3 regions of the Vibrio ziniensis genome follow, and region 1 is predicted to be linked to each of the others. Evidence: predicted binding sites of a transcription regulator. Region 1 holds the regulator's gene; each other region holds the start of a gene.
What was found. The regulator PurR, encoded in region 1, represses purine synthesis genes. The targets are predictions, from matches to a motif close to TNANGNAAACGTTTNCNTNA.
Positions count from the first base shown of each region.

Region 1 (10,608 bases):
GCAGTTCAAGCGTCTGACTGACTTTGTTGCGACGGTCATTAGCGTGGCGCATGTAGTCAGCGGCTACGTAATTGGTCGATTCGGTAATCAGATGCTTGAACAGATCACGGTCTGCTTGCGTTGATTTAATTGCTTCTAGCGTCATGCGGTTTTCACGCAGCGCCGATTCCATATCTTGGAACGCTTTCTTTACCCCGCCGTTTTGTGGCAATAAGTAGTCGCGAAGCGAACGAGTAATGGCACTTGAAATACCACCGTATAAAGACGCTTCAATTAAGCGATAGAATTTTGATCGGTCGCCACTACTGCGTAATTTCTTCGGTAGTACACCGAACTCAAACATCTGTGCGTGGTAATCCACTGTAGAGCTGAATGCTTTGAAGTGAGCGCCTTCAATTGCTGTTACCGCCGCTTTCACATCGCTGATTTGACGGACACGAGCATGTTTGTCAGAGACTGTTTCAATCAGAATGTCAGTCGGCTTTATATGGCTTGGCAAACCTTGAATAAGGAATGGCTTAATATCTACTTTCTTATCACGACCAGCAACTTGTTGCAGCTTTACGCCAAACAATAAACGTTGTTTGCGAGAGTTTACGACATCAAGTGCCGCGTAACACGCACCCGGCTGCAATTTACCGAATAATCCTTTGTCACGAGACGCCTGCGAGCTACCAGCCTCAGTGGTGTTGCGGAAATGCAATAGGCTTTGGTCAGGAATCAACGCGGTGATAAATGCAGCCATTGTGGTTGATTTACCAGCACCGTTACCGCCAGAGAGTGTCGTTACTAAGCTATCAATATCAAATGTACGAGCAAAGAAGCCGTTCCAGTTGATCATGGTTAGCGATTGATATTTACCTCTTTCAATCATGCTTCACCTTCCAATTCTGTTTCATCGGCTTGATCTTCTTCATCTGTCAAAGAGTCTTCTTCTAATAAACCATCATCTAACAAACCTTCACCTAACAGACTATGCTGATTCGGTTCCTGGTTATGCACAACAGCTTCACCATCGCGGATAAGACGTAGTTGCGCTTCACGCATGTCGTCACCAATACGAACATCAGCACCAAAGCGGAACACTGCTTCGCTAATGCTGAATTTTGTGGTTTCACCGATATTGATAATCATACCTAGGCGACGCAGACGACGAAGCGATGCGCGTACTTTCTCAAACAGTTTCTCTTTGTCCAAATCAGAGCCATTAGCTCTGTTGGTCACTAACTTCATAAGCTTTTTTTCATCGGTTAGTGAAAGTAACTCTTCATACAGTTCTTGATTGGTAAAGATGCCCTCGTGAGCCAAACGCTCAGGACTGAGATAAAGAAAACAGAGCACTTTACCCACCAGCATGTCTAGTTCAGACAAAATACTGCGGCTAATTAACGTCGTTGAACGAGGGCGTAAGTAGAAAAAACCTTCCGGTGCGCGCACCAGTTCAGTGTTATAGCGTTGGTAAAAATGCGCCAACTCCGTTTCAAAATCCGATAGGAACGCGTGATTATCTAAATCGTCGCTAGAGACATGTCGACCAGCACGTAAAGCACTATCGAGTGCAGGGAAAAGCGGATTGCTGATCGCTTTAGCCAGATTCTCTGGCATGTATTCATTAATATCTGTCGATGACATTTGCTTGTACCTTTGCACCAAAGTCGTTGATTGCTTGCCAGTCTGGCTGAATCGCTTGGTAGTCCGACTCTGAGTAGCCGAGTCGAACTGCTTGATCAACAACAATTCGTGCTAAATCAAAATGATGTGTTTTTGGATGGGTAGCGAGGTAGTCACGTAATACCGCACCCAAATCTATCGCTTGTCCTTGGTCTTTATGCACTTGCAGCATAGCGCCGATTGTTTCAGCAAGCTCATCGTTTACTTGCTGGAATTCTTCGTATTCAACTTCATCAGGAACACTACCAGTAACTTCCTCGTCACGTAGCACTAATGCTTCATCACGCAGATCCATAAGGCGGTCTGCATCGGCATAAGTTAAATACCAAGGTTGTTCAAAGTAGTCGTTAAAGGATTGACGCAGGCGTTGGCTAAACGCGCGATTTTGGTCCATATCGATAGCCGTACGAATAAACTTATGTACGTGACGGTCATAACCGATCCACAAATCAATCGCCTGCTGCCCCCAACTCGTTATGCGATCAAGTTTCATCTGCAAGCCAAATAATGTTTCTTCAATGAACTCAAGTTCAGGATTGCCATACACGCTTTCCTGTATATCTAAAATTTGAGTTTGAAGTTCATCGCCTGCAGTTTGTAACGTATCTTGCAACTCACTTAATGTGGTGGAGGTTTCAGAAAGCAACGCTTCACAGTTATGAATGGCTTCACGCCAATCTTTATTCAGGAGTTCGGCGATTTGCTGTTTTACGGATTGTTGTTGTTCATCCATGACGCGTTGGTTTAAATCAATGCGGTCAAAGATTTCACCTACAGAGTATTTCAGCACACCGAATACATTCTTTTTCCAGTGCCCAACTGAACCACCTCGTTCTGCAGATTCAACCGCCTTCGCCATTTCATCAGCCAACATTGAAAGCTGAATAGAAAGCTTTAACTTAGAAAACTCTCGATGACGAACGTAGTAATCAGTAATGCCAATCGCCAACGGCGATAGGCGATATATGCTAGCCCCATCAGTCAGTTCGCTGGTAAAGCGGCTGATCAGACGTTGTTTAACTAATTCATTAATGGCGTTGTTAGCGCGAAAAGCCGACGCTTCACCTGTATCTTCAAACATTCGAGTGACTATAATGAACGCATCGTGCAACTCACCTTCACCGAGTTCTTCATCAAATCTGTCATTACTTAGCACTGCAATTGCGATTAAAAACGCGAGTCGCTCAGTCGTTAGATTTAATGAGAAATCATGCTGCTTTACCCAGCTAACCAATTCATCAATAGGTTGCTCAACAGCGTTCTGAGTTAACTCACCCATTGTTATTCCTGTTATTGTTTTTTCTTAGCCCATACGTGTATGTATCGGCCTAATGAGAGGTATGGCTCCTGACGACAAAATTTTCGTTCTAAAGCCAATACATCATCGTATTGGTATTCGCCCATATTTTTCACATTGCCAATGTAATCACTAAAACAGCGAATACCAGATTTACCTTGTATCTCAAACCCTGAATCCTCTATCCACTGATACACTTCCGTAGGAAGCAATCCAGTTTGAGGCTGAAGTTTGAAGCGTTTTCTATGCGGCATTCCCTCTAATACATGAGGAATATTGCCACATACTGCATTTTTATATACAAGCCCGTGGTAGTTGTAAAACATGATAGATGCCATGCCACCCGGTCTCACTTGAGCTAACAAGTTTTCTAAAGCGGGTTTTGGCTCAGCCAACCACTCCATCACAGCGTGAAACATCACCACGTCAACTGGCTCAGTTAAATGCTCCTGTATATTTTGCACAGGAGAATGGACCAACTGATATTGATCAAGCAAGCCATTATTGGCAATATCCTGCTTAGCAAGATTGAGCATTTCAGAAGAAAGATCACACAAGGTCACACGATGTCCGAGCTTAGCGAGCTTCTGTGACATCTGCGCTAGTCCCCCGCCAGCATCTAGAATGTGCAACGGAGTTTCTGATTGGTCAAAACTTGCCAACAACTGCGTCAGGTCTTCCCACACAATTACTTGACGGATTTCTCCTTTATCGGAGCCATAGATATTTTTTACAAATTTGTGGGCAATATCGTCGAAATTACGATCTTCTGTCACAGCGGCTTGGGTTATCATAGCGAATTCGTGCTGCTATTTTGTCATAGGAATAGCAGGAATAAAGAGGGTTTCACCCTTTTTATTGTCAAGTGCTGTTTTTTCGGACTATTTTGTTTATGTTTGAGCTGAAAAAAATTGTTTCATCCTTTTTAATGCCCTTACCAGCACTGCTGATTGTGGGATTTATTGGCTTAATGCTGATTATGTTTACTGCCAAACGTAAAACTGGCAGCCTCATCGTTCTGTTTTCTCTAACCAGTCTTTTTCTTATTTCGTTTCAACCCATATCAACAAGTTTGTTGATGCCTTTAGAGCGCCAATACCCCGCGTTTCTTCCTGTCGAAAGAAACATTGATTACGTGATGGTTTTAGGTAATGGACATGTTGTCGATGGCTATATACCACCAACTTCTGAACTATCACGAGCAGCATTAATGCGTTTAACGGAAGGAATACGTATTGCTAGGATGTACCCAGGATCCAAATTGATTCTTTCAGGTTATGCTGGTGGCAGCGAGTTTAGTCATGCTCGTATGTTAGCACGAGTCGCATTAGCACTCGGTGTAGCAAAGTCTGACATCGTGTTGTTAGAAACAGCAAAAGATACTTGGGAAGAGGCAAGACAAGCTGCTGCATTCGTACAAAGCAAAAAGTTGGTACTAGTGACTTCCGCCAGCCATATGGAAAGAGCAATTAAAGAATTTAATTCCGCAGGATTAAACCCGATTCCAGCGCCAACCAACTTTTTAGCTCAAGCTAACATTACTCAACCCTGGGATAAATACACGCCTCAAGCACGCTATTTGGAGCAAACCGAGCGCTTTTGGTACGAGAGCCTTGGTCAGCTTTGGCAAAAGATGCGCGATTATGTTGCTGGCTCTGATGGCAAACTAACACAAGATAAGTAGCTCCTTGCAAAGATGATATGAAGACCCGCTTTATGCGGGTCTTTTTTCGCCAACCTTCGCTCAACAAAGGTCTTCGATCTGCATACTTTAGTTCGCAAATTTCGTACAGAGCGTAATTATTGCTTAGACTTAGATAAAGAAAAGTACGGAGCTAAGTAATGAAAGAAATTAAAGCCTTTAACGAAAAACGAGCTGAAATCTATTGGTGGCTTTCAGGTTTGTTTGCTTGCGAACTCAGTTCACAAGACTTGTCACATTACTCATCCCCCGAAATTTACAATTTTCTCGCAGGACTTAGTGAAAACGACCATTTAGCAGTCTCCACTCACAAACTATGCGCAACTCTCAAGCAACTTCTCAAACATGAAGATGCACAAGTGCAAATTGCTAATAGCTTCTATAACCTATTTCTAAAATGTGATGGGAATTCGGCTCTCCCGTACGCATCTCTTTATATTGATAAATCAAAAATGAATAATAAAACTCCAGCACAAGCAATTGCTGAGTTAATGGAGCAAAATGGCGTACATGTTCAAGAGCAGACAAATGAATCATATGATCATCTCGCTATCGAATTAGACTTTCTCGGACACCTCATTATTCGCTCTAACGAACTTGAGAAAGAAGCCCGTATGGAACAGGCCCTAAAGTTCCAAGCGGACTATATTCGTCATCATCTATTGAACTGGATACCTGATTTTTCTTTTGATTGTGCGAGCAAGGATAAATTGGGATTTTATTCATCAATTTCAGTATTATTGGTCGCTTTTTTAGAGCTTGATTTAAACTATCTTACAGGCAATTGAAACTCATCGTTGGTTCAACAAAGGGCATGAATTGTGACTACAGTTAAGTTTGCGCTATTGATTTGTCGTTGCTAGCTAACCATTTGCGGTTTAAACTCAATACCATAAAAGATGAATCATTATTTAAAACTCAAACCGCTATATCGAAGCGGTTTTTGTGTTTTAACGACTTTAGGCTAGAAGCTTTATAAACTTCGCCGCTGCTGAATCCGGCCAGTAATGTGGGTTGTTTACCTAATAAAAAATTTAGCGAAATCAGCAGTCAAAACAGGACAAATATATGGCTACGATTAAAGATGTTGCTCGCTTAGCTGGCGTATCAACCACAACCGTATCACACGTAATTAATAAAACTCGCTTTGTTGCTGAAGCAACTCAAGAAAAAGTTCTCGAAGCAGTAAAAGAGCTAAACTACGCACCAAGTGCCGTAGCACGTAGCTTGAAATGCAATACTACCCGCACCATTGGTATGTTAGTTACTCAATCAACCAATCTATTCTTTTCTGAAGTCATCGACGGTGTAGAAAGCTACTGTTACCGTCAGGGTTACACACTGATTCTGTGTAACACAGGTGGCATCTACGAGAAACAAAGAGATTACATCCGAATGCTGGCTGAGAAGCGAGTGGATGGCATTTTAGTCATGTGCTCCGACCTAACACAAGAACTGTCAGAGATGCTTGAAAGTCATTCGGACATTCCAAAAGTCATCATGGATTGGGGTCCAGAAGCTTCTACTGCTGACAAAATCATTGATAACTCTGAATTAGGGGGCTATTTAGCGACTAAATACCTTATCGACAGAGGTCATAAAGACATTGCTTGCTTAAGTGGACACTTACATAAACTCGCTTGTCAGGAACGAATTGCGGGGTTCCGTCGCGCTATGGCAGAGGCGAACTTGACAGTGAATGATAACTGGATTCTTGAAGGCAACTTCGAGTGTGATACAGCAGTACTAGCTGCAGATAAAATTATCGCAATGGATAAAATGCCGACCGCTGTGTTCTGTTTCAACGATACAATGGCACTAGGGTTAATGTCACGTTTACAACAAAAAGGTGTTCGTGTACCCGATGACATTTCGGTAATCGGATACGATAACATTGAACTTGCAGAGTACTTCTCTCCGCCCCTAACCACGATTCATCAACCAAAACGTCGTGTGGGCAAAAACGCATTTGAGATTTTGTTAGAACGAATCAAAGATAAAGAGCATGAACGTCGAATCTTCGAAATGCATCCAGAAATTGTAGAGCGTGATACAGTAAAAGACCTTACAAAATAATTAGTTACTCTATTTAAGTACCGTTCAATAAGAGCCAGTGAAATTCATCTCACAAATATTAAAACAGTAATAAGCTCGCAAACCCAATATTCAAACTTTGATCAACGTCACATTTAGTTCACATAAATGTGATGCTTATTCAAAGTTTTGTTTATTATTTTGAAAGTAATGTCACGCACAGGGCAAACCATCTGAAAGGGTGGGACGCAAAGCCTCCGGCCTAAACCAATCCATGTTAGTTCATAATTGGTAGGTAGCGGGGTTGCCGATGGCAAAAAGGTATACATGAGTTGACGCTTGATTGACATGCTCAATGTATTCTTTTGCTATTCTCTCGGACCTGAATTTGGTGGCGTATTTATTAATACACCGAGACTAACAGCATGGATAAACCAGTACTAAAAGACTCAATGCGACTTTTTGAGCAACTAGGAAGCGTAAAATCGCGTTCTATGTTCGGAGGGTTTGGCATTTTCATCGATGACACGATGTTTGCTCTGGTCGTTAATGACCGACTACACATTCGTGCGGATGATCACTCCTCAAAGAATTTCCAACAACAAGGCTATGAACCTTACGTTTATAAAAAACGTGGTTTTCCTGTTGTGACTAAATACTTTGCCTTACCTGAAAATGTGTGGGATACCCCGCATCTAATTATTGAAAAAGCAAAGCAAGCCTTAGATGTCGCGAAACAAGAACGCGAGACTCAAGCTAAAGCGAAACCAGACCGACTTAAAGATCTTCCTAATATGCGTCTTGCTACAGAACGTATGCTCAAAAAAGCAGGAATCGATTCTGTTGACATGCTGCAACAGAAAGGCGCAGTGGCTGCGTTTAGAGCCGTGCAAGAGACTCATGCCACAACTGTTGGTATTGAGCTTTTATGGGCTTTAGAAGGTGCAATTGAAGGTAAGCATTGGTCTGTCATTCCCCAGTCTCGCCGCGATGAATTAATGCAGAAACTCTAGTTTCTATATTCGACTTAAAGATACAAAGCACTCTTCATAGGGTGCTTTTTTATGAATAATCAAAACCAAAATGAAATTTAAAGTCGGCTCTGCCTTTCCTATTCTCTATACATGATACCATTCTGGATAATTTCCTGATCAGTGAATAGGCGTCGATAAGCAAACCCTCCGAGCCATGGATGGATCGGAGGAGCTTCAGGGACGAATGAATGCGCGTTTGCGTTTGACGCCTATTCGCTGTTCTACCGATGCTCAGTCTGATCATATTTTTATCTAGGATGGTATGAGGAGCAAGTGATGGTTTTATCCAACTATTTTGGAGTTAACGATGAGTCATAAACTGATACTAGGGTTGATTTTAATTACCCTCATCGTTGTTATGGGTACTGAGTTTAGCCAATATCTCACTCTGGAATATGCGAAAACTCAACAAGCAGCCCTCTCTCAATACATAGACCAGAACCTCGTTTTTTCAGCTATTGCTTACTTTATCGCATATATTGTGATTACCGCTTTATCCATTCCCGGAGCTGCCGTTGTTACTCTTCTCGGAGCGGCTTTATTTGGCTTTTGGTTTAGTCTTATCTTAGTGTCTTTTGCTAGTACAATTGGTGCGACCCTCGCTTTTCTTAGCAGCCGATATTTGCTTCGCAATTGGATACAACACCGTTTTAGTGACAATCTTTCTGCCATCAATAAAGGTGTAGCGCAAGATGGTGCATTTTATCTGTTTACACTAAGATTGATTCCAGTGTTTCCATTCTTTCTTATCAACCTACTTATGGGCTTAACACCGATTTCAACGACTCGTTATTACCTAGTTAGTCAGTTGGGGATGCTCCCAGGAACGGCTGTTTATCTCAATGCAGGCACTCAACTTGCTGATATAGACACTCTGTCAGGAATACTATCTCCAAGCGTTCTACTTTCTTTTGCGTTATTGGGCATATTTCCGTTTTTGGCAAAACAAGTACTGACTAAACTTAAAAAGAGAACAATCACCGACGAGTAATATGAAAATATTCATTGCTCAACATCCAACTGAAGCACATATTGTGTGCGGGCTGTTGCGACAACAAAATATTCCCTGTGAAGTTCGAGGTGAAACGCTTTTCAGTGTCCGCGGGGAAATCCCTTTTGATGAAGCCTCTTCACCTTATGTATGGCTTTTGAATCTGAGTTTGCTCGAACAGTCCGAACAGGTTATAAGTGACTACTTACAACCAGCATTCCCAAATCAGCCAGATTGGGTCTGTAAGCATTGCGGAGAGAATAACGAACCGCAATTCGGATTGTGCTGGAATTGCGGCTATGAGAGCATCTAGAAGGCTTTTAAGCGTTAATGGTTAACTGCTTGTGGATGAAATCGATGGAAACTCGGTTAAATACTTCAGGCTGTTCAATATTGCACACGTGCCCACAGTCCGGTATTTCCCATAGTTCACTTTTCTCGTGCAATGCCACCATATCTTTAACAGGCTGGATAAACATATAGTCACGCTCGCCCATCAAATACAGGGTGGGTATCGGTAACTCTTTATCGCGAAAATAACGCATCATTGGATTAATCTCTGCAGTAAGAGTAAACCAACGTTTGAATTCTTTCTGGCAAAGCTTCTTCGCTTCTCGGACAAACAAGTTTCGAGATTGCTTTTGACTTCTTTGCGGCATAACGATATAGGCAAATAAACGGTAGAGCCACATATATGGTACAAAATTCTTACTTATATGCCCCAATTTAACCAAGATTTGCGAGCGGGTATTTAAACGGGTGACCGCACCACCCAACACCATAGAACTCACGCGTTCTGTTGCCAACTCTGCAAGGTTACGTACGATGATCGTCCCAAGAGACATTCCGACAAAATGCGCAGATTGAATCTTTAAGTGATCGAGAACTCGTAATACATCTAACGTAACAGACTTAAACGTATATTTGTTACTGATCAGATCTTTGATGAGCTGAGGGGATTTTCCGTGACCACGCAGATCAACAAACAACAAATTAAAATGCTGCTTATACGCTTTAATTTGCTTAAACCAAATGGACGAACTGCCTCCTGCACCATGTACAAATACCACCCATTCCTGACTGGTTGGATGATGGTAAATTTTATGAAAAAGCATGCTTTGGGGCATTGGTACCACTTAATTTAATGTGAAACAGAATAGACTGAGGGTACCACATCCTCCCCTTTCAAGGTGATTAGAGTTGTTAAATAATGCTACTCTACCTCGACCAGATCAAAAACAGAGCTTTAAAGCTCTGTTTTTGTTCATTTATCTATCTAGTCAAAAATTGCGTAGTTATACATCTTTACGTACTCCAACGCAGATTCTCGCCAACTGAAGTCACACCTCATTGCGCGTTGTTGAACTTCTAATAATAAATCTGGATGTTGAAGATAAAAAAGTAACGCGCGTTGCATTGTGATGAGTAATGCTTCTGGTGATGGCTCTTGGAAACCAAAACCAGTAGCTTCACTAGGGTATTTATCGTAATCCAACACGGTATCTTTTAGGCCACCAACTTCTCGCACAATCGGCAAAGTACCATAAGCCATACTGTAGATTTGGTTCAAACCACAAGCTTCGAACTCTGACGGCATTAAGAAGAAATCAGAACCAGCTTCAACAAGGTGCGCAAAGCGATTACTGTAAGCCTCAACAAAAGCAAATTGTGTTGAATGCACGCTGGCTATCTTGTGTAACTGATTTGCTACTTCGGGCTCCCCCGTTCCCACGATAACCAATTGAACATCGTTACGCAGAAACTTCTCCAAAATAGGAAGAATGTAATGGAAACCTTTTTGATGCGTTAGTCGACACACCATTCCAAATAGAGGAACGTCACGCTGCGGAAGCTGCAATTCTTCTTGCAACACTTTCTT
Region 1 is NZ_CP049331.1:1,937,093-1,947,700, forward strand. It holds gene mukB (chromosome partition protein MukB) at 1-874, opposite strand, end outside; gene mukE (chromosome partition protein MukE) at 871-1,632, opposite strand; gene mukF (chromosome partition protein MukF) at 1,613-2,950, opposite strand; gene cmoM (tRNA uridine 5-oxyacetic acid(34) methyltransferase CmoM) at 2,962-3,744, opposite strand; gene elyC (envelope biogenesis factor ElyC) at 3,834-4,652, shown strand; gene torD (molecular chaperone TorD) at 4,811-5,458, shown strand; gene purR (HTH-type transcriptional repressor PurR) at 5,739-6,746, shown strand; cyclic di-GMP riboswitch class I at 6,918-7,016, shown strand; gene G5S32_RS08875 (TfoX/Sxy family DNA transformation protein) at 7,130-7,717, shown strand; gene G5S32_RS08880 (TVP38/TMEM64 family protein) at 8,046-8,729, shown strand; gene G5S32_RS08885 (alpha/beta fold hydrolase) at 9,050-9,856, opposite strand; gene glgA (glycogen synthase GlgA) at 10,006-10,608, opposite strand, start outside.

Region 2 (10,608 bases), 240 kb from region 1:
GGCTTATATGCAGCATTCATCGTTGGCCTTATCACATCTATATTCGGTGGACGTCCAGGCATGATCTCTGGCGCAACTGGTGCAATGGCTGTGGTGATGGTGAGCTTAGTATCAAGTCATGGTGTTCAATATCTGTTTGCAGCCATATTGTTTACTGGCGTACTACAAATTGCAGCGGGTCTGTTCAGACTCGGCAAGTTCATCCGTATGGTTCCGCACCCTGTGATGATCGGTTTTGTAAATGGTCTTGCTATCGTTATTTTCCTCGCTCAGCTTGGGCAGTTCAAAGCTCCTGATATCAATGGCATTCTAACTTGGCTACCAAGTGAGCAACTGTTCCTGATGCTGGGATTGGTAGCTTTAACCATGGCTATCATTCACTTTTTACCAAAGCTCACTACAGCAGTACCTTCTTCGCTCGTTGCTATTGTAACAGTAACACTATTGGTACAAGGACTCGGTTTAGAAACACGCACAGTTGTCGACTTCCTACGAGCGATGTCTGGTAACGAAAGCGCGACTCTGGCTGGTACTCTTCCAACATTTGCTTTCCCTGTCGTACCTATGACTCTTGAGACACTACAGATAATTCTTCCATATTCTGTAATTTTGGCCGCCATCGGTTTGATTGAATCATTATTAACCCTAACTGTTCTGGATGAAATGACCAATACCCGCGGTAAGTCTAACCGCGAGTGTATGGGGCAAGGTTTAGCCAACATTACCTGCTCTGTGTTCGGTGCAATGGGTGGCTGTGCGATGATTGGTCAATCGATGATCAACATAAACTCAGGAGGACGCGGTCGATTATCCGGTATTGTGGCAGCGGTGATGTTGTTGTTTTTCATCCTGTTCGCAGCATCGCTTATTGAGATGATTCCGCTTGCTGCTCTGGTCGGTGTCATGTTTATGGTCGTTATCGGCACATTCGAATGGGCTACGTTTAAACTTGCTCGCCGCGTACCTAAGCAGGATTTCTTTGTCATTGTCCTAGTAACGGTTGTTACTGTGTTTACCGACTTAGCTATTGCTGTAGGCGTTGGTGTAGTTGCTTCTGCACTTATGTTTGCTTGGGAGCACGCAAAACATATCTACGCAAGTAGCCAGCTTAATGAAGAGGGTTCTAAAGTTTATAAAGTTAACGGTCCTATCTTCTTTGGCTCTGCCGCTAACTTCCTTGAACTATTTGACGCCAAAAACGACCCACAAGATGTAATTGTCGACTTTGCCCAATCGCGTGTAGCAGACCATTCTGCAATTGAAGCCATTGAGACCTTGGCAGAGCGCTACGCGTCTGTCGGTAAAACACTGCACCTACGTCACCTAAGTCAGGATTGTCGCGCATTATTAGATAAAGCCGGTAGCCTTATCGAAATCAACGTAAAAGAAGACCCTAGCTACAAAGTAGCGACAGATGTCCTTGCAGGTTAATCAATAAAACATTTTCTAAGCCTCTCTTTTGAGAGGCTTTTTGTTGCTCATTCATTTGATATAGCAGCGGATTAGTTGCATAGTGTAGTGCCAGAGCTCATCTTGCTCGCTAACTCGCACGACTATTTTTTCTTTTCTCGTTGGATATTCTTATCATGACATGGATTCTGTTCACTCTTTTTGCGGCTTTTATGCAGTCTTGGCGTAATGCATTTCAAAGTCATTTGTCCGGTAATGTTAAAACAGCAGGTGTCACTTTAGCTCGCTTTCTTTGGGCAAGCCCGATTGCTGCATTGTATTTAGCCACTTTATATTTCATAGAACCCATTCCAAGCCCCAATTTCAGTTCGCTTTTCATCACTTACATCGTTGGTGCAGCCACGATGCAGATCGTTGCCACTGCGCTAATGGTTCGACTGTTTAAGTTTAATAATTATGCTGTTGGTGCTGGGCTTGCAAAGAGCGAAGCTTTGGTTGCTGCGCTGCTTGGAATGCTTTTCTTCGGTACTCAATTGACGCTATTAGGATGGATTGGAGTCTTTGTCGGAGGCGTAGGTGTCTTCTTATTAAGTACACAAGGCAGTTTCCGCCAGATATCTCTCCCTACTGTTATTTTAGGAATCAGCTGCGGCAGTGCTTTCGCTTTAACGTCTTTATGGGTTCGAGAAGCAAGTATCGCATTAGGACTACCTTTTCCTTATGGTGCAGCCTGGGTGCTGCTATTGGTCATCTCACTTCAAACACTGATTTTGGTAAGCTATTTAGTTGTTACAGATGTTAATACGCTAAAAGCTCTATTCGCTAGACCCAAAATAGTGTTCTTAACGAGCTTTACTAGCTGCCTTGGCTCAATTGGATGGTTCAGTGCTATGTCACTGCAAGCGGTACCTTACGTAAAAACGCTCGGTCAGGTAGAAATCTTTTTTACAATGCTGATATCTATTATGTGGCTTAAGCAGAAAGTACGAATCAAAGATGGCTTCGGCTTAATATTGGTAGCCTTAGCTGCCATATTAGTTATGTGGGGTTAAAGGGGAACGATACAGATCAAGCCATTGAAGGTGCTAAAATGACAAAGGGTTAGCAAGTGAACCCTGCTAACCCTTCTAAATAATGGCACGCCCTACAGGATTCGAACCTGTGACCACCTGCTTAGAAGGCAGGTGCTCTATCCAGCTGAGCTAAGGGCGCGCTACAGGGAAAGGATTATACGAGTTAGAGATGGTAAATCAACGGCTTTATCTTAGTTTCTGATTTAAATGCCTAAAAATTTACCACTCAACGTTTAAACGTCGAAAAATAAAACAAAGCAAACGTTTGCTTATGGATGTTATTTAAAATTTCTGCGACAATGCGCGCAAAAATTTTCGCTATAAATGTGAAGGAAAGTCATGACTGCTCAAAATATTGATGGAACACTTATTTCTAAAACCGTGCGTTCAGAAGTTGCTGCACGAGTAAAAGCTCGAACAGAAGCTGGATTACGTGCTCCGGGTCTAGCAGTAGTGCTTGTCGGTGAAGATCCTGCATCACAAGTTTACGTTGGCAGCAAACGACGTGCGTGTGAAGAAGTGGGCTTTATTTCTAAGTCTTTCGACTTACCTGCAACGGCTTCAGAAACAGAATTATTGGATTTGGTTGATCAACTTAACCAGGATCCGGAAATCGATGGCATTCTTGTCCAGCTTCCTCTTCCAGCAGGCATCGATTCAACACACGTGCTTGAACATATTCACCCAGAAAAAGATGTTGATGGTTTCCATCCATATAACGTTGGTCGTCTCGCTCAACGTATTCCAAAACTACGCTCATGTACGCCAAAAGGCATCATTACCCTTTTAGACCGTTACAACATTCCTATGCGTGGTAAACATGCGGTGATCGTCGGTGCGTCAAATATCGTTGGTCGTCCAATGACATTGGAACTACTACTTGCAGGCTGTACAACTACAACTTGCCACAGATTTACCAAAGATTTGGAAAGCCATGTTCGTCAAGCTGACATTTTAGTTGTCGCGGTAGGTAAACCAAACTTTATTCCTGGAGCATGGATCAAAGAAGGTGCAGTAGTGGTCGATGTCGGCATTAACCGATTAGAGAACGGCAAATTGGTAGGTGACGTTGAATACGATGTGGCTCGCAGCAATGCAAGCTTCATTACACCAGTACCTGGAGGTGTAGGTCCAATGACAGTCGCTAGTTTGATTGAAAACACGATGATTGCGTGTGAGCAATTCCATACTAAGAAATAATTAACCAAGCAGAAGTAAGCGGCAAAATCGCTATTAAAAAGGGCTCTTAAAGCCCTAATGCCGATCAGTTAAGACTTTAATCGGCAGATCAGTTGAATGATCCTACCTGTATGTAAAAATCCGATAGACTCTGTTTATCGGATTTTTTTATGCACGTTTCTCAAGCCCTCGACATCATCAACAGTTATAAACCCAATCAAGTTGAGACACTCGCTGACCTCCTGCCCATTGAACTCATCAATAGTGCTTACGAGCTTACCGATACTGTTACGCTAAGAAAACGAAAGCTAACTTTAGAGTCGATGGCATGGTTACTGGTTGGAATGGCAATCTATAACGATAAATCCATGGCAGACATTGTAAATATGCTCGATATTGTTGACCGCACAGGTAAACCATTTGTTGCTCCAAGTGCATTAACACAGCGAAGAAAAAACCTCGGTGAGTCAGCGGCTAAAGCTCTTTTTGAGTGTACGCAAAGTCATTGGTTTAAGCTGGCGAATTTACCAAACTGGAACGGACTCACTCTTCTTGGCGTTGATGGTGTTTTGTGGCGAACGGAGGACTCAAAAGAGAACGCTGAAGCGTTTGCAAAGCCTACCAATCGTGACGGTAAAGAAACACAGTACCCACAAGTGCGCATGGTATGTCAGATGGAATTGAGCAGCCATTTAATCACAGGCAGTGCCTTTGACTGTTATAGCGTCAATGAAATGAAGTTAGCAGAGCAACTGATAGAGACGACACCTGATAATAGCTTAACCCTTTTTGATAAAGGCTTTTACTCTCTTGGCCTACTTCAAGCATGGAGCTCGCAAGGCATAAATCGACATTGGCTTATCCCAATGAAAAAAGGACTCACTTATGATGTCATTCAGTCTCTCGGCCGCCAAGATAAACTGATAAAACTGAAGAGTAACCCGCAAGCACGTAAGAAGTGGCCAGAGCTGGAACAAGAAGTGGTTGTACGTTTAATCACGAGAGTCAAAGAGGGTAAGCAATACGATGTTCTCACCTCAATGCTTGACCCTATGCTTTACCCCAAATCGGACATAGTGGGTCTGTATGGATACCGTTGGGAGATTGAGCTTGGGTATCGAGAACAAAAACAATATATGCTTGGCAACCGACTCACACTTCGAAGTCGACTCCCTGAATTAGTGAAGCAAGAACTCTGGGGAATACTACTGACCTATAACTTAGTCAGGTATCAAATGGTGCAGATGTGTAATACGTTGAATGGAGATTACTTGCCATATCAACTTAGCTTCAATGGAGCATTAGCTCACATCATGCGCCTGATAGTGGGACTTCCATACTCGTCACCAGGAGCAATCCCGAGGCAATTCCAAAACTTCTACTCAATGAGTGAGAGCTTAATACTTGAACCTAGGCGAGAAAGATCCTTCCCTAGGGTCGTTAAGAAAAAGCCAAGCCGATACCCTAGAAAAAACAATGCCGCTCACCTTAAGTGAACGGCATTAGCTCTTAAAGCCCTTTTTTATTTCTTCAATGTCTTGAGAGACTAATAAACGATTCTATCTGCCAAATGGCTTACCGCCAAAGCAAAGTAATAAGAGCGATTCCATTTCATCAGCACGTTATAGTTGTTGTAAACCAGATACGTACGGCCATCTTCATCATCGGGCATAATCAGCCACGCTTTGATGTCATCGCTCAACGCTGGAAGTGGTTTACCGTCGTAACGAGTAATACCAAGTTTACTCCACTCACCCAAGTATTTGCCTTTTTCTGGCTGACGACCTTCGAGATTCTTATCAAGTCCATGAGGTACCTTGACTTGACGACCCCAGGTATATTTATCATCCCAACCTGATTGGCTTAAATAATTTGCAGTTGAAGCAAACACATCCGATTTACTTCCCCAGATGTCTTTTTTTCCGTCACGATTGCCATCTGCAGCAAAGGCTAAGAATGAACTTGGCATAAACTGACACTGCCCCATCGCGCCCGCCCAAGAACCTTTCATCTCTTCCGGCGTAATGTGTCCCTGTTCTAGGATTTGCAGAGCCGCCATAGTCTCTTTACGAAAGAATTCTTCGCGTCGACCTTCGTAAGCCATCGTTGAAAGCGCATCAATGACACTAAAGCGTCCCATGTTGGCACCGAAATTACTTTCCACACCCCACAAAGCAACAATGAAACGAGGTTGTACGCCATATTGTTCTCCAATACGGCTCAACTCTTGATAATGTTTTTCATACAAAGCTTGCGCTTGCTTTACTTTCCACTCCGGCACAGCACTTGGAATGTATTCGTCTAGTGTTTTCTTTTTCTCTGGCTGATTTCGGTCAGCCACGACTGCTCGAGGCTTATACTCTACGTTAGTAAAAGCAGAACGGAGAACCTGTTCTGAAATGCCTTCTTCACGAGCTTGTTGCTTAAGTCCCTCAACATACTGTTCAAAGCTAACTTCGTTCGCCAGCACAGGCGAAGAGAGACTTAACCCCAAAACCACTGATAATAATTTTCTCAACCTAGCCTCCTTGAGTATTCACACTCAGGAATTGTTCTGAGCTTTTCGTTCTTTATGTTGTTCTAATAGATTCACTGGTGGTGGCGGTAATTGCAAGAAGAAACCTTGTTCATCCAGCGATGCTTTGACTTTTTCCACATTTACCTGAGCTAACTGGCGAGATTCCAAATTCACCAACATAACAAATATCGGTTTACCAAAAGTCTGTATTAGCGCTTCTGGAATCTGTGAGAAATCATCTCTTTTAGGAATATAGAGATAGGTGCCTTCTTTCTTAGGACTTTTGTAGATAGAACAAAGCATGATGAGCCTTTTATTGTAAATAACACGTACTAATGACGAGTTTTGTCTAGGAATGGTCAAGATTATACAAAAATACGACCAATTCACTTAATTAACCGCAAGATAACTTGCTGAGCTTGGGCACTGAATATAACATGACACCCCTAGTCTCAGGCAACGTCTAGCCAAGAGTTTATGAGGTCAATGCTTCAATGTCTAATACACCTGACCTAAAAGGTAGTAGTTTCACTTTGTCAGTTTTACACCTTTCTGACAATCACATCTCAAACACTATAGATTTTCTCAAACAAAAAATCGGCCAAGCACCTGCATTTTTTGCTAATGCTCCTATTGTCATCAATATTGCAAAAGTCGAAGGAGACATCGATTTTGTGCAACTGAAAAATGGTCTTAGCGACGCGAATTTTGTCCCTGTAGGCGTTTCTGGTTGCAAAAATAGGCGCAGTCAAACACTGGCTTCTGAAGCAGGTTTTGCTGTAATGACGGCCAGTAATAATCCAACTAATGTGCCTGCTCAAATAGCTCCGACCAAGGTTGTGCGCACGCCTGTCCGTTCTGGTCAACAGGTATATGCAAAAGATGGTGACTTAGTAATCCTTAATCATGTCAGTGCTGGCGCGGAAGTGATTGCCGATGGTTCAATCCATATTCACGGAACACTGCGTGGACGAGCGATTGCGGGCGCGAACGGTCAAAAAGAAGCGCGTATTATTTGTCACGATTTACAAGCCGAGCTAGTTTCCATCGCTGGAAATTATTGGCTTAGCGATCAGATTGAAAGTGAGTTTTGGCAGCAGAAAGTCATGCTGAGTATGCATGATGACTCACTCCTGTTTGAATCTCTCGCAATTTAAGTTTTAAAGGAAATAATAAAAATGGCACGCATTATTGTCGTAACGTCGGGTAAAGGCGGTGTGGGAAAAACTACATCAAGCGCAGCGATTGCGTCAGGCCTAGCCTTAAAAGGTAAGAAAACGGCAGTTATCGATTTCGATATCGGTCTACGTAATCTTGATTTAATTATGGGCTGTGAGCGCCGAGTTGTTTATGATTTCGTCAACGTTATCAACGGGGAAGCTACACTAAACCAAGCGCTTATTAAAGATAAACGCAACGAAAATCTCTTCATTCTCCCAGCGTCACAAACTCGTGACAAAGATGCGCTAACTAAAGACGGAGTGCAGCGTGTATTTGATGAGTTAAAAGCAATGAACTTTGAATTCATCATCTGTGATTCTCCAGCGGGTATCGAACAAGGTGCTTTAATGGCACTTTACTATGCGGATGAAGCGATCGTGACCACCAACCCAGAAGTGTCTTCGGTTCGTGACTCAGACCGAATTCTCGGCATTCTTGATTCTAAATCACTACGTGCAGAACAAAACTTAGAACCGATCAAACAACACCTGCTTTTAACGCGTTACAACCCAGCACGCGTGAACCTAGGTGAGATGCTCAGTGTTCAAGACGTTGAAGAGATCCTTCATGTTCCACTATTAGGTGTCATTCCTGAGAGCCAGGCAGTATTAAATGCCTCAAATAAAGGTGTACCTGTGATTTTTGACGAGCAATCGGATGCTGGTCAGGCATACGATGACACAGTAGCACGTCTGCTTGGTGAGGAAGTTGAGTTCCGATTTCTAACCGAGCCGAAGAAAGGCATCTTTAAACGACTTTTTGGGGGCTAAATAGCGGCTATGTCTTTACTAGAATTTTTCAAACCACAGAAAAAAACATCAGCAAGTTTAGCGAAAGAACGTTTACAGATTATTGTTGCAGAGCGTCGTAGCCAAAACGACCCAGCGCCAACCTATTTACCGCAACTCAAAGACGATATTCTCAAGGTAATTGCAAAATATGTGAACATTGACCCGTCAATGGTTGAGCTCTCTTTCGAACATAAAGATGATGATATCTCAGTATTGGAGTTGAACGTCAAACTCCCTGACGAAGAAAGATAATGGAGTTACTGACAAAGTAACCCTCATTAACAAATCAGCCGACTCTTCAATGTCGGCTGTTTATTTTTAATGCAGAAAAACTTTGTGTTTAATCCACCAGCTTTTCTAAACGTTCACCAAGAATAGGTAAACGCCACCCACTCATCACGTCAGGCAAATGTTCTGGATCTCGCTGGTCATTCCAAACCCAACTTAATAGTTGATTGAGCTGTTTTTTGGACGCTAAAAATTCAGTCGCTAACCCTGTTGTTTGAGATACAGCTTTCACTTCGTCTTTTAGCTTCTTAAACAACTGCTTGTAACCCGGATAATCCATCAAAGGTACGATTTTCTCAGGGTACTGATCTTCGGGTGTTTGCATCGCGTCTTTTACGATTTGAATCAGCTTAGTACTGTGGCGACGAACGGCATGTGGGTCTACCCCTTCTTCAATCATGCGTTTTGAACTACGCAGAGCCAAACGAGCAATGGTCAGCAGTTCGTTTTCACGTACCACAAAGTTCAATGCTAAATCGCGTTTCACCGCTTCATGATAACGCCATGTTGCCAAAGGTTTTAAGATTGCTAACTCTTTTGGTCTTAGTTGCCAAGCACCCTTAATATCCAAATAGACGTTATCAGGGTTGACTGATTTGATGCGCTTTTCAACTAACAATTCCGACTCTTGCTGCGCCGCATACCACCAATCGACTTGAGTCACTTTTTCTAGCAGTTGTTCATACATAGGCTGTAAATAGAAGACATCGGCTGCGGCATAATCAAGTTGCTTTTGTGATAAAGGACGCGCAAGCCAGTCAGTACGAGATTCACTTTTATCTAACTCAACACCCAATAAATCCTTCACCAAAGAAGCAAAGCCTGTTGAAAGACCGTAGCCAAGAAAAGCAGCCATCACTTGGGTGTCTACCATAGGGAATGGAACGCAACCAAAGGCATTCTGGAACACTTCCAAATCTTCACCGCAAGCATGTAGTACTTTTAATACAGAAGTATCTTGAAGTAACTGCGTAAACGGCGACATATCATCCAAGCTGAGAGGGTCAATCAGAGAGAGATTCTCACCGTCAAACAACTGGATAAGACCTAACTGCGGAAAATAAGTACGCGTACGGACAAATTCGGTATCGAGCATAACGACATCTGCGTCTCGCGCTAATAAGCACACACGTTCTAACTCGTTAAACTGGGTAATAATTTGATAATTCACAAATGGCTCACTATGAGTTTCCCTATTCGGCATCAGCATGATCTCCACGGGAACAAAAATGCCGACGGTTTAGGTCGGCATTGTAACATCAATAAATGTCGTTTTACGCACTTTTAGCTAATGTAGCTTCGTTCTCTTCTCGCAATACGCGGCGAAGGATCTTACCAACGTTCGTTTTTGGTAGTTCATCTCTGAACTCAACAAGCTTAGGAACTTTATAGCCCGTTAAATATTCACGACAGTGCTCAATCACATCTTCTTTAGTTAGGCTCGGGTCACGCTTAACCACAAAAATTTTAACCACTTCGCCAGAGATTTCATGTGATTGACCAATCGCAGCGACTTCAAGCACTTTACCATGCAGCGCAACTACATCTTCGATTTCATTCGGATAAACGTTAAAACCGGATACCAGAATCATGTCTTTCTTACGGTCAACAATATGCAGCAAGTAATTCTCGTCAAATTTTACGATATCACCTGTTGATAGCCAGCCATCTTCATCCAACACTTCTTTCGTCGCTTCAGGACGCTGCCAGTAACCTTGCATGACCTGTGGACCACGAACTTGCAACTCACCCACTTGGTCATTCGGAAGCACTTTGCCTTCATCATCGATGATACGAACTTCCGTTGAAGGCACAGGTAAACCAATAGCCCCAGTGTATTCAGAAAGATCGTATGGGTTGCCCGTAACTAACGGAGCACACTCAGTTAGGCCGTAACCTTCAAGCAAATGGATACCCGTGATCTTTTGCCATTTTTCTGCCACAGCACGCTGCACAGCCATGCCACCGCCAACAGAAAGCTTTAGATTGGTGAAATCCAGCTCATGGAAATCTTCATTGTTTACCAATGCATTGAACAGAGTATTTACACCGGTAATCGCTGTCGCTGGGGTTCTTTGTAGCTCTTTCACAAACCCAGGAATATCTCTCGGGTTAGTAATAAGAAGGT
Region 2 is NZ_CP049331.1:2,176,425-2,187,032, forward strand. It holds gene G5S32_RS09910 (SulP family inorganic anion transporter) at 1-1,431, shown strand, start outside; gene G5S32_RS09915 (DMT family transporter) at 1,587-2,462, shown strand; tRNA gene G5S32_RS09920 (tRNA-Arg) at 2,546-2,622, opposite strand; gene folD (bifunctional methylenetetrahydrofolate dehydrogenase/methenyltetrahydrofolate cyclohydrolase FolD) at 2,823-3,683, shown strand; gene G5S32_RS09930 (IS4 family transposase) at 3,833-5,158, shown strand; gene G5S32_RS09935 (lytic murein transglycosylase) at 5,209-6,180, opposite strand; gene G5S32_RS09940 (YcgL domain-containing protein) at 6,205-6,483, opposite strand; gene minC (septum site-determining protein MinC) at 6,675-7,337, shown strand; gene minD (septum site-determining protein MinD) at 7,359-8,171, shown strand; gene minE (cell division topological specificity factor MinE) at 8,181-8,444, shown strand; gene rnd (ribonuclease D) at 8,533-9,651, opposite strand; gene fadD (long-chain-fatty-acid--CoA ligase FadD) at 9,755-10,608, opposite strand, start outside.
Region 2: the regulator PurR is predicted to act here: its motif matches at 2,737-2,756, upstream of folD (bifunctional methylenetetrahydrofolate dehydrogenase/methenyltetrahydrofolate cyclohydrolase FolD).

Region 3 (10,608 bases), 510 kb from region 1:
TGAAACTGGATATGTAGATAATTCGTTCTGTTGGATACTCACACCTCAAAGGAGGACAGCTATTTTCAATGAAGTTCACATCATGTTCAAAATCGTCTTCGATAATCAAAAAGTCATGCTCGTTCGCTGAGTCAATCAGTGCCTTACGTCTTTCTGGTGACATTCGAACTGTGGTTGGGAATTGATTGCTAGGGGTTGTATAAACCAAATTACAGTGATTAAGCCGGGAATCGACGACCAACCCTTTTGCATCGACATCTATGGGTATTACATTTGCTCTGCGAGCTTGAAACTGAAGAAATGCTTCTGGGTAGCCTGGGTTTTCCATTCCTACTGACGTTGTTTTCGAAACTAATAAACGAGTGAGGTAATAAAGACTATTTTGGCAACCAAGTGTAATGGCAATGTTTTCTTGGTTAACAAATATTCCCCGTTTAGTCAGCACACGAGTTCGTATCTGCTCAATTAACTCTTCATAGTCGTTATGGCTTGATGTCCAACTGCGGTGATTACTTTTGTTTAAAGATTGAATGCTGCATTTGCGCCACTCACTAACAGGAAATAGATCTTCATCGACCATGCCGTTAACAAACAAATAAGGGTAGTTGGAAAGATCTTTTACAGAAGCCGCTGAAAGCGATTGTTCATTGTTTAAGTAATGATCCCAGTTGAGTGATGAAATTGGACGCCCACTTTGCTGATCGGATGACGGTTTCTTCAGCTCGAGCTGGGGATTGACGTAATAACCTTTTCTTTCGATGGGTATGAGTACGCCTTCTTCGGCTAACTGTTCGTAAACGCGTAAAATCGTATTACGGGATACTTTGAGTTTTTCGGCTAATTGGCGTGAAGAAGTGATGCTGGTTTGCTTTGGAACAAAACCAGCGAATATGGCTTTTGCAATATCACTTTTTATCTGATCTTGCAGTGTCCGTGAGTCTTGTGAGTCGATATGAATAAATTGATACAGCATAGCTTTCCTGCTTATATAACCGCCGCATCTAGAGTCCAAAAGGAGAGAAAGTGGAATCCTGAACACTTTCTCTCGACTGCATTATTATATCAGCGACTGTAGTTGCGATTTAACGATCTCCAGCCCTTTTGACACTAATTCTGGTTCAATTGTTAACGGTGGAAGGAAGCGAATAACATTCCCTTTTACACCACAAGAAAGAAGAATAAGACCTTGCTGGTTACTCTTTAATACCAGTTGTTTAGTCAGATCTGCAAGTGGTTGTCCCGTTGTTGGATCATTGAGTTCAATCGCAATCATAGCGCCAACCTGACGAATATCACCTATTTGAGCTATCTCTTTTTGCATTTCTGTCAGTATCTCTTTGAATTGAGAACCAATTTGTTGAGCTCGCTCGCACAAGTTATCCTCTTTTACGATTTTGATAACTTCAAGTGCCGCACGACAAGCTAGTGGTGAACCAGCATAAGTGCCGCCGATACCGCCCGGATTAGCTGAATCCATAATTTCTGCTTTGCCGACAACGCCAGATAGAGGGAAACCGCCTGCAATACCTTTTGCCATCGTGATTAAATCTGGTTTTGCATCGAAGTATTCACAAGCAAACAGCTTACCTGTACGCGCAAAACCAGTTTGGATTTCATCGCAGATAAGCACAATGCCATGTTTGTCACAGAGGTTACGCAGTTCACTTACCCATGTATTGGGAGCTTGGTAGAAACCACCTTCGCCCTGAATAGGTTCAAAAATGATCGCCGCAACACGGGATGGTTCAATATCACAGGCAAATAAATCCGCTAATGCAGACAAACTTTGTTCTTCGCTAATGCCATGGTATTGATTGGGATAGGGCAGGTGGTAAATTTCATTTGGAAAAGGACCGAATCCTGCTTTGTATGGTGCCACTTTACCTGTTAGTCCCATACATAAGTTGGTACGACCATGAAATCCGCCTTTAAAAGCAATCACACCACTACGACCAGTATGTGCACGAGCAAATTTTATTGCATTTTCAACTGCTTCTGCACCCGTTGTAAGAAATGCGGCTTTTTTCTCGAAGTCACCCGGTGCAATATCAACCACTTGCTCGGCAAGTTCAACAAAACTGGTGTAGGGAGTGACCATCGAACAAGTGTGGCTGAATAACTCTAGTTGCTCCTTGACTGCTGCTACGATACGAGGGTTTGAATGACCCGTATTGTTAACTGCGATACCTGCAGCAAAGTCGATATACTCTTTACCTTCGATATCCGTAATTAATGCATTTTTTGCTTTAGCCGCATAAATAGGAGCAAGGTTCGCCATACCTTTAGCGACGACTTTTTCCTTACGGCTTTGCCATTCCATATTGGTCATAATTGATTGTCCTTAGTCAGTGGTTATCGGTCAGTTGCTAGCGAAGATTAAAAGCCGCCGAAACAGAGATATTTAATGTTGAGATATTCATCGATGCCTTGTTTTGCACCCTCACGGCCAAAACCGGATTGTTTTACACCGCCAAATGGAGCGACTTCATTTGAAATCAGACCCTCATTAATTCCTACCATGCCGTATTCCAGTTTTTCCGCGATAGTGAAGGCTCGTTTGATATTTTCGGTGTAGAAGTAGCTTGCTAGCCCGTAGATAGTGTCATTCGCTTTTTCGATCAGTTCCTGATCATTTGAGAAGCGAATAATTGGTGCGACAGGCCCGAAAAGTTCGGTTTGGGTAATGTCCATGTCTTGAGTGACCTCAGTTAGGATGGTCGGCTGAACAAACAAACCATGTTCAGCTTTACCACCCAGTGCAATTTTTGCACCTTGCTTAACGGCATTTTCTATATAGCTAAGGACACTCTTTTTCGCTTTGATATCAATCAGAGGACCAATGCTGACACCAGGCTCTAGACCGTTACCCATTTTTAGTTCAGACACGGCAGCAATGAACTTTTCGACAAACTGATCGTAAATTCCATCTTGTACGTAAAAGCGGTTCGCGCACACGCAGGTTTGCCCTGCATTGCGGAATTTAGAAGCAATAGCTCCTTTTACCGCCTGTTCAACATCAGCATCATCAAAGACGATGAATGGCGCATTACCACCAAGTTCCATTGAGGTTCGCTTAATGGTGCTTGCACATTGGTTTATCAGATAACGCCCTACTTCAGTTGAACCCGTAAAGGAAAGCTTTTTAATGTCTTCGTGAGTACATAGGATCTCGCCCACAGCCACAGAAGAGTGATTGTTAACAATGATCAATAAGTCTTTTGGTAATCCGGCCTGATAAGCGAGTTCTGCGGTTGCGTAGGCTGAAAGTGGGGTTTGGTTTGCCGGTTTGACTATGAAACTGCAACCAGCAGCTAAAGCTGGAGCTGCTTTGCGGGTAATCATTGCAATAGGGAAATTCCACGGTGTAATGGCTGCTGCAATACCAACAGGTTGTTTTACTGTCATCAGGCGTTTATTACCTGTTGGAGAGGGAATCGTATCTCCGTAAACCCGTTTCCCTTCCTCAGCAAACCACTGAATAAATGAAGCCCCATACATCACTTCACCTTTTGCTTCAGCTAAAGGTTTACCTTGTTCTAGTGTCATGATACGAGCTAAGTCGTCGGCATTTTGAACCATTAAATCGTACCAACGCTTGAGAATAACTGAACGTTCTGCAGCACTTTTATCCTGCCACAGTATTTGAGCTTGTTTAGAAGCGCTGATCAGAGAGCAAATTGTTTTGGTATCTACTGACGGGATATAAGCAAGAACTTCATCAGTAGCCGGATTAATGATTGCAATCGCATCATCACTCGCAGGGCAAGTTGCTTTAAGGAGTGATTTGTTAATGATTTGGTCCATGTTTGTGTCTCTTTTGTAGGCTGTTGTATGCATGGTAGTCTTAAAACTTCACAGGATTTAAGTACCAGTTGTGTCAAAACTGTGGTACCAGCTAATAATTTCTTGCTGGTACCATAACAACTTCCTTACTGGCACTGTCACATTCCAAATCCGTTCTTCATATTTATCTCAGACATAAATCACTAACAAAAGTGTAACAATGCAAATGAAGAGGGATTCTTTATGCTAGGAATGAAAGGAAATAAACTAGCCAAAGTCGCATTCGCAGCGGCCATTGGTGTCAGCGCATTAGTGACTTCCGCCGCCAGCATGGCAGCTGAATATAACTGGCGATTTGCGAACCTTTATGGCCGTGGTACCGCCTTTGGTGAGGTCTATGAAGATTTAGCGAAAAACATTGAAGCGATGTCTAATGGCCGAATCGCCGTACAGGTGCTGTATTCTGGTGAAGGTGTGGGTACTAGCGGTATTTTAAGTGCTGTGAAATCGGGGCTTATTACTATGGGTGCTCCTTTTCAGCCTATGCATGCTGGTGAGTTTCCTGCTGGTGTTGTAGAAGTTGGTTTACCGGGTGGTACTTCTGATGTGGCAGAGCTGACAACACTGTTTCACGATAAAGGCTTCGGCAAAATCATGGAACAAGCTTACGCTTCTCAAGGTTTAACATGGTTAGACCCTTATATTCAGCCTCCGGTCTATATCATTACGAAAGAGCCGATCAATTCAATTGAAGACTTTAAAGGGTTGAAAATCCGTGCGCCGGGTGCCTACGGTAAGTTCTTGCGTAATCTTGGTGCAGCACCAGTGTCATTGGCATGGAGTGAAATTTACACCTCTTTAGCAACAGGGGTTATCGATGGTTCTATCGGTTCAAATATGATTGACCACCGCGATGGTAACCATGTGGAAGTGGCGAAATACATGTACCCAGTACCGCTTGCTGGTGCCCAGGTTCTGCCTATCGTTGTCAATCAGAAAGAGTGGAAGAAACTGCCAGCAGATTTGCAAGCGATTGTAAAAGCAGCCACGGCTGTTCATGCTCAAGAACAAATGTCGAAATCTAAACTATGGGAATCTAAAGCAGTTGCTGAAATGGAAGCAAAAGGTTTGAAATGGAGCCCTAAACCATCAGATGAAGATATTGCAGCATGGAGAAATGCAGGACTGACATTAGCAAAAGAGTATGCAAGTGAAGACAAATACTCAAAACAACTTGTTGAGATTTTAGAACAAGAGTAATGGATTGAATCAGGTGAGCTCCGGGAGGGGATCACCTGTTTTTTTAGGGGAAATTTGTATGATGGAAGCCCTTTTACTGAAGTATTGTCAGTTCATAAAGTACATTGTTGGTCTTATCGGACGTTCAGTTTCTTATTTACTTCCTGTGTTGGCGGCGATTGTGTTCTACGAAGTCTTTGCTCGCTACATCTTAGACAAGCCGACAATTTGGAGTTATGACTCGTCACTGTTCTTATTTGGCTATATTTCTGCTTTAGGTGGTGCCTACGCTCAGCAGAAAGAAGCACACATCAACGTAGATATTATTTACGCTAAAGTTTCTGAAAAAACGCGTCGTGTATTTGACCTGTTTACTGGCGTGATTGCCATTGGTTTTCTAAGTGTGATGGCGAAAATCTGTTCTGAGATGTTTTTTGAGAGTTTAAAATTCGGCTACAAAACACAGAGCGAATGGGCGCCTGCCATGCATCATTTCTGGTTGATGATTACCGTTTCTGCTGTGATTTTTATCCTCCAGTATTCCACGGAATTGATTTCTAATCTGTTCTTTTTGATCAAAGGCCGCGAGCTGAATGGCGAAGTTCACCAACACATAGCATTGGAAGAGCAGCCATTTAAGGTTGATAGCGATCAATTACATTCTGTTTTTGACAAGGAGAGCACAAATGGGAATTGAGATGTTAACTTTGACCCTGTTGGGCTGCATTTTAGCCTCATTTGCTCTTGGGGCTCAGGTTGGATTAGCTCTGGGCGGAATAGCGATGGGGGTTGGCTATTTAGTTTGGGGGGAGGCACTGTTTAATATTATTCCAACTACTGTTGAGAGTACCTTTTTTAACTTCATACTTCTTGCGATCCCTCTCTATATCTATATGGGACAAATACTTACCCGTTCTGGAATCGGGGATGCAATGTTTAATGCTAGTCAGCTGATGATTGGTCGTGTGCGCGGGTCTCTAGCAATCAGTGTTATCGGTGTATGCTCAATGATTGGCGCTATGGTTGGTATTATTGGCGCTGGGATCATGACGTCGAGCAGTATTGCTTTAAAGCCTATGCTTGACCGCGGTTATGATAAGAAACTGGCTCTCGGTGTAATTATGGCTGGTGGCTCTTTGGGAATTCTAATTCCCCCAAGCATTCCAATGATCATGTTTGCCTCCGCTACTCAAAACTCAGTAGGTAAAATGTTCCTTGGTGCCATGGTGCCTGCTTTCATAACGATTATTTTATTGATTAGTTATGTGGTAATCAGCTGTAAAATTAAGCCGGAACGTGCCCCATTTGATTCTGACAATGACATTGAAATCCCCAAAGGCTACCAGTTATTCAAAACGATTCGTGATGGTGCCTCTTCGTTTGCTCTGATTGTTGTGGTTCTCGGAAGCATTATTGCAGGCATTGCGACCCCAACGGAGTCTGGTGCGTTAGGCGTTGCTGGCGCCATTCTATTATCTATTCTGTTTAAGCGTTTTAAACCAGAAATCCTTATGAAGTCTGGTATGCAAACGGCAATGTTAGTCAGTGTTGCTATGTGGATAATATTAGGAGCTTCTGTCTTTAGTAACTTCCATCTGCTGATGGGGATACAGGGAATGGTATCAGGGTTCACTCGAGATCTAGATTTACCACCTATCGTTATCATCATGATGTTTCAGGTTATCATGCTGCTTTTAGGATTCATTATTGATGAGTTCATCATCGTACTGATGTGTGCTCCTATATTCACACCAGTGGCGGTTGCTCTTGGCTATGATCCTATTTGGTTTGGTGTACTGATGATTTTAAATATTGTTATCGCTGTCCAGACCCCTCCTTATGGCTTTGCGTTGTTTTATTTGAAAGGAATTGCTCCCAAAGGCATAACCATGATGGATCTGTATAAGTCAGTAACACCATTTATATTGGTTCAATTGCTAGTGCTTATCATCTGTATGTTATTTCCGGACATTGTCACGTGGCTGCCTAATAAGGTCATGGTTTGATATAACCATCCCATGCTCTACCTATGTTAATACTCATAGGTAGAGTTATTGTGGTGGTGTTACATTATTTTAACAATGTATCTATTTGTAAGTAAAATATACTGCTTCTTTATGACCTTTCTTGCATAATTTCCTATACATACTTTTGAAATCAGCATAAATTCGGTCTGGAATTTGTGATCCGATGTCTTTATAATTTGCGCCCAATCGATTACGCAACCGTTTACTTTTACCTTTATTAGGACTCGATCATGCTGGAAAGGCTCTTTAAACTCAGTGAAAACAGCACAAACCTGCGCACTGAGATCATTGCAGGTGTAACTACATTCCTGACAATGGCTTACATTATTTTTGTAAACCCTGCTATTTTATCTGCAACTGGCATGGATCAGGGTGCAGTATTTGTGGCAACCTGTTTAGCAGCAGCAATTGGCTGTTTCATCATGGGTTTTGTTGCTAACTACCCAATCGCTCAAGCGCCTGGCATGGGCTTAAACGCTTTCTTCACTTATTCTGTTGTACTTGGAATGGGTTATACATGGCAAGTAGCACTAGCCGCTGTATTCTGCTCTGGTGTGCTTTTCATTATTTTGAGCCTGTTTAAGATTCGTGAATGGATTATTAACTCCATTCCAATGTCTCTAAGAACGGGTATCTCTGCTGGTATCGGTCTGTTCTTGGCATTTATTGCTCTGCAAAATGCAAAAATCGTTGTAGATAACCCAGCGACATTAGTATCAGTAGGTGATTTTACTAGCCTTTCTCCTGTACTTGCTGCGGTAAGTTTCTTCCTGACTATTGGTTTGGTTAACCGCGGTATTAAAGGCGCTGTATTGATTGCCATTCTGCTTACCACTGGTTTAGGTATCATCTTTGGTGACGTTCAATGGCATGGCATTATGTCTGCTCCACCAAGCATTGCACCTACTTTCCTACAACTTGATTTTGCTGGTGTTTTCAACATCGGTATGATTTCAGTTATCTTCGCATTCTTGTTTGTTGACCTATTTGATACAGCAGGCACGCTAGTTGGTGTTGCAACTAAAGCTAATTTAATCGGTAAAGACGGCAAAATTCCTCGCTTGAACAAAGCGCTACTTGCTGACTCTACAGCAACGTCTATCGGTGCATTGCTTGGTACTTCAAATACAACATCTTTCGTAGAAAGTACTGCGGGTGTGGCTGCTGGTGGCCGTACTGGTTTAACCGCAGTTGTAGTTGGCATTTTGTTCCTTCTTGCATTATTCTTCTCGCCATTAGCGGGGATGATTCCAGCTTACGCAACAGCAGGTGCTCTGTTCTACGTTGCTATTTTAATGATGTCTGGTCTAGTAGGTGTTGACTGGCGAGATCTTTCAGAAGCAGCTCCAGTAGTGGTAACTTGTTTGCTGATGCCTCTAACTTACTCTATCGCTGAAGGTATTGTGTTAGGCTTCATCTCTTACACCGCAATCAAAGTGCTGAGCGGTAAAGGTCGTGAGATCTCAGCTAGTGTGTGGTTTATGACTGCTATCTTCTTGGCTAAGTTGATTTTCGCTTAAGATTTTAATGGCGTGGTGAAATTCATCACGCATAACATGTATTAAATTAGGTTTATTACAATGAGCAAAAAATTCGTTATCACTTGGGACAATATGCAGAACTATTGTCGTGAACTCGCTGAGCGTCAAATGCCAGCAGAACAATGGAAAGGTATCCTAGGTGTTAGCCGCGGTGGTTTAGTACCAGCAGCTATTCTTGCTCGTGAGCTGGGTATTCGCTATGTAGATACAGTATGTATTTCTAGCTACGACCACGATCACCAGCGTGATATGAAAGTACTAAAAGCACCAGAGCATGACGGAGAAGGCTTCCTTATCGTTGATGATTTGGTTGATAGCGGCGATACAGCACGCAAAATTCGCGAGATGTATCCAAAAGCTAAGTTCGTTACCGTATGTGCAAAGCCAGCAGGTAAAGAGTTGGTTGATGAGTACATCGTAGACATCGAACAAGATACTTGGATTGAACAGCCATGGGATATGCAACTATCTTTCGTTGAACCAGTGAATCGTAAGCGCAAATAAACCTTCATAGCTTGTGTTTAAACGCAGCTTTATTGAAAAATAGCATTTACTTAAAAATGACCCTTTCTTGGGTCATTTTTTTTATTACTATATAAAACAAATAAATCGTTTATTTAGCGAGACTGGGTTATGTCTGAAGAAGATAACAATATAAATTTGTCAGAGACGTTGTTTGTAAAGCGGAAACAGGCTAAGGAAACGTCGGCGCTGACTCAATACATGCCTAGCAATTTAGAATTTTTGCAAAACAAGAAAAAGCAAGAAGGCTATTCTTGGTACCGAAACGTGCGCCGTCTGCAATGGGTATGGCAGGGGGTGAATCCTATCGAGCAAGAAGAAGTGTTGGCTCGTATTGCTTCATCCACTCATTCACGTACGGATGATGACTGGCTTGATACTGTCATGGGTTACCATAATGGTAACTGGGCATTTGAATGGACACGTCTTGGTATGCAGTATCAAAAAACATCTTCTGCATTGGAAGGTGACGCTGCTGCAGAGGAACTCTTTAAAGCATCGCTCTGTTTTAGCATCGCCGGCTATCCGCATTTAAAGAATGATAATTTGGCTTTGCAAGCCCAGGTGTTAGCAAGCAAGGCTTATTCAGAGGCTGCTGAGTTAACCAGTTTTACTGTTAAAAAATTAGATTTTACTTATCAGAGCAAGAAATTTTCTGGCTACTTACATCTCACGAATACAGATAAGCCTCACCCAGTTGTGATTGTTAGCGCTGGTTTAGATAGCTTGCAAACTGACATGTGGCGACTTTTCCGTGACTACTTGGCAAAGCATGATATTGCAATGTTAACCATCGATATGCCTTCTATCGGCCACAGTTCGCAATGGCCGCTGACTGAAGATACATCTTGTCTGCATCAAGCGGTGATTAATCAATTGGCCGATGTGCCTTGGGTTGATCATTTTTGCATTGGTCTAATTGGTTTCCGTTTTGGCGGAAACGCTATGGTTCGTCTGTCATTTCTAGAGCAGGAAAAAGTCAAAGCGTGTGTCGCGATTGGTGCACCGATACATGATGTGTGGTCATCTCCAACCAAATTGAAGCAGATGCCTAAAATGTATCTCGACATATTGGCTTCACGATTAGGTAAAGATGCGGTCGATATTGATAGTTTATCTGGTCAAATGAAAGCTTGGTCGTTGAAAACACAAGGCTTCTTAAGCAGCCGACGAACAAAAGTACCGATTTTGGCTGTAGGTTTGGAAGGCGATCCGGTGTCACCACATTCAGACAATCAATTGGTGGCACTTTTTAGTCAGGGAGGAAAAGCTAAACAGATAAAAAGCAAGACAATTACACAAGGATATGAGCAATCCCTCGATTTAGCGATAAAATGGCTTCAAGAAGAACTCTGTAGGTGACATTTTTCCTAAATTAGTTAAGAGTGATATTTGCGTTATTTATATGACTTTTAAGGCATATAAATAGTAGTGATATTTATTCTTATATATGGAAATGGAGAATCCTATGCCAGAAGGGACGAAAAATCCGACGC
Region 3 is NZ_CP049331.1:2,448,899-2,459,506, reverse strand. It holds gene G5S32_RS11370 (aminotransferase-like domain-containing protein) at 1-973, opposite strand, end outside; gene gabT (4-aminobutyrate--2-oxoglutarate transaminase) at 1,058-2,329, opposite strand; gene G5S32_RS11360 (NAD-dependent succinate-semialdehyde dehydrogenase) at 2,377-3,804, opposite strand; gene G5S32_RS11355 (TRAP transporter substrate-binding protein) at 4,027-5,043, shown strand; gene G5S32_RS11350 (TRAP transporter small permease subunit) at 5,102-5,719, shown strand; gene G5S32_RS11345 (TRAP transporter large permease) at 5,709-7,028, shown strand; gene G5S32_RS11340 (NCS2 family permease) at 7,280-8,569, shown strand; gene gpt (xanthine phosphoribosyltransferase) at 8,630-9,094, shown strand; gene frsA (esterase FrsA) at 9,224-10,474, shown strand; gene crl (sigma factor-binding protein Crl) at 10,581-10,608, shown strand, end outside.
Region 3: the regulator PurR is predicted to act here: its motif matches at 7,240-7,259, upstream of G5S32_RS11340 (NCS2 family permease).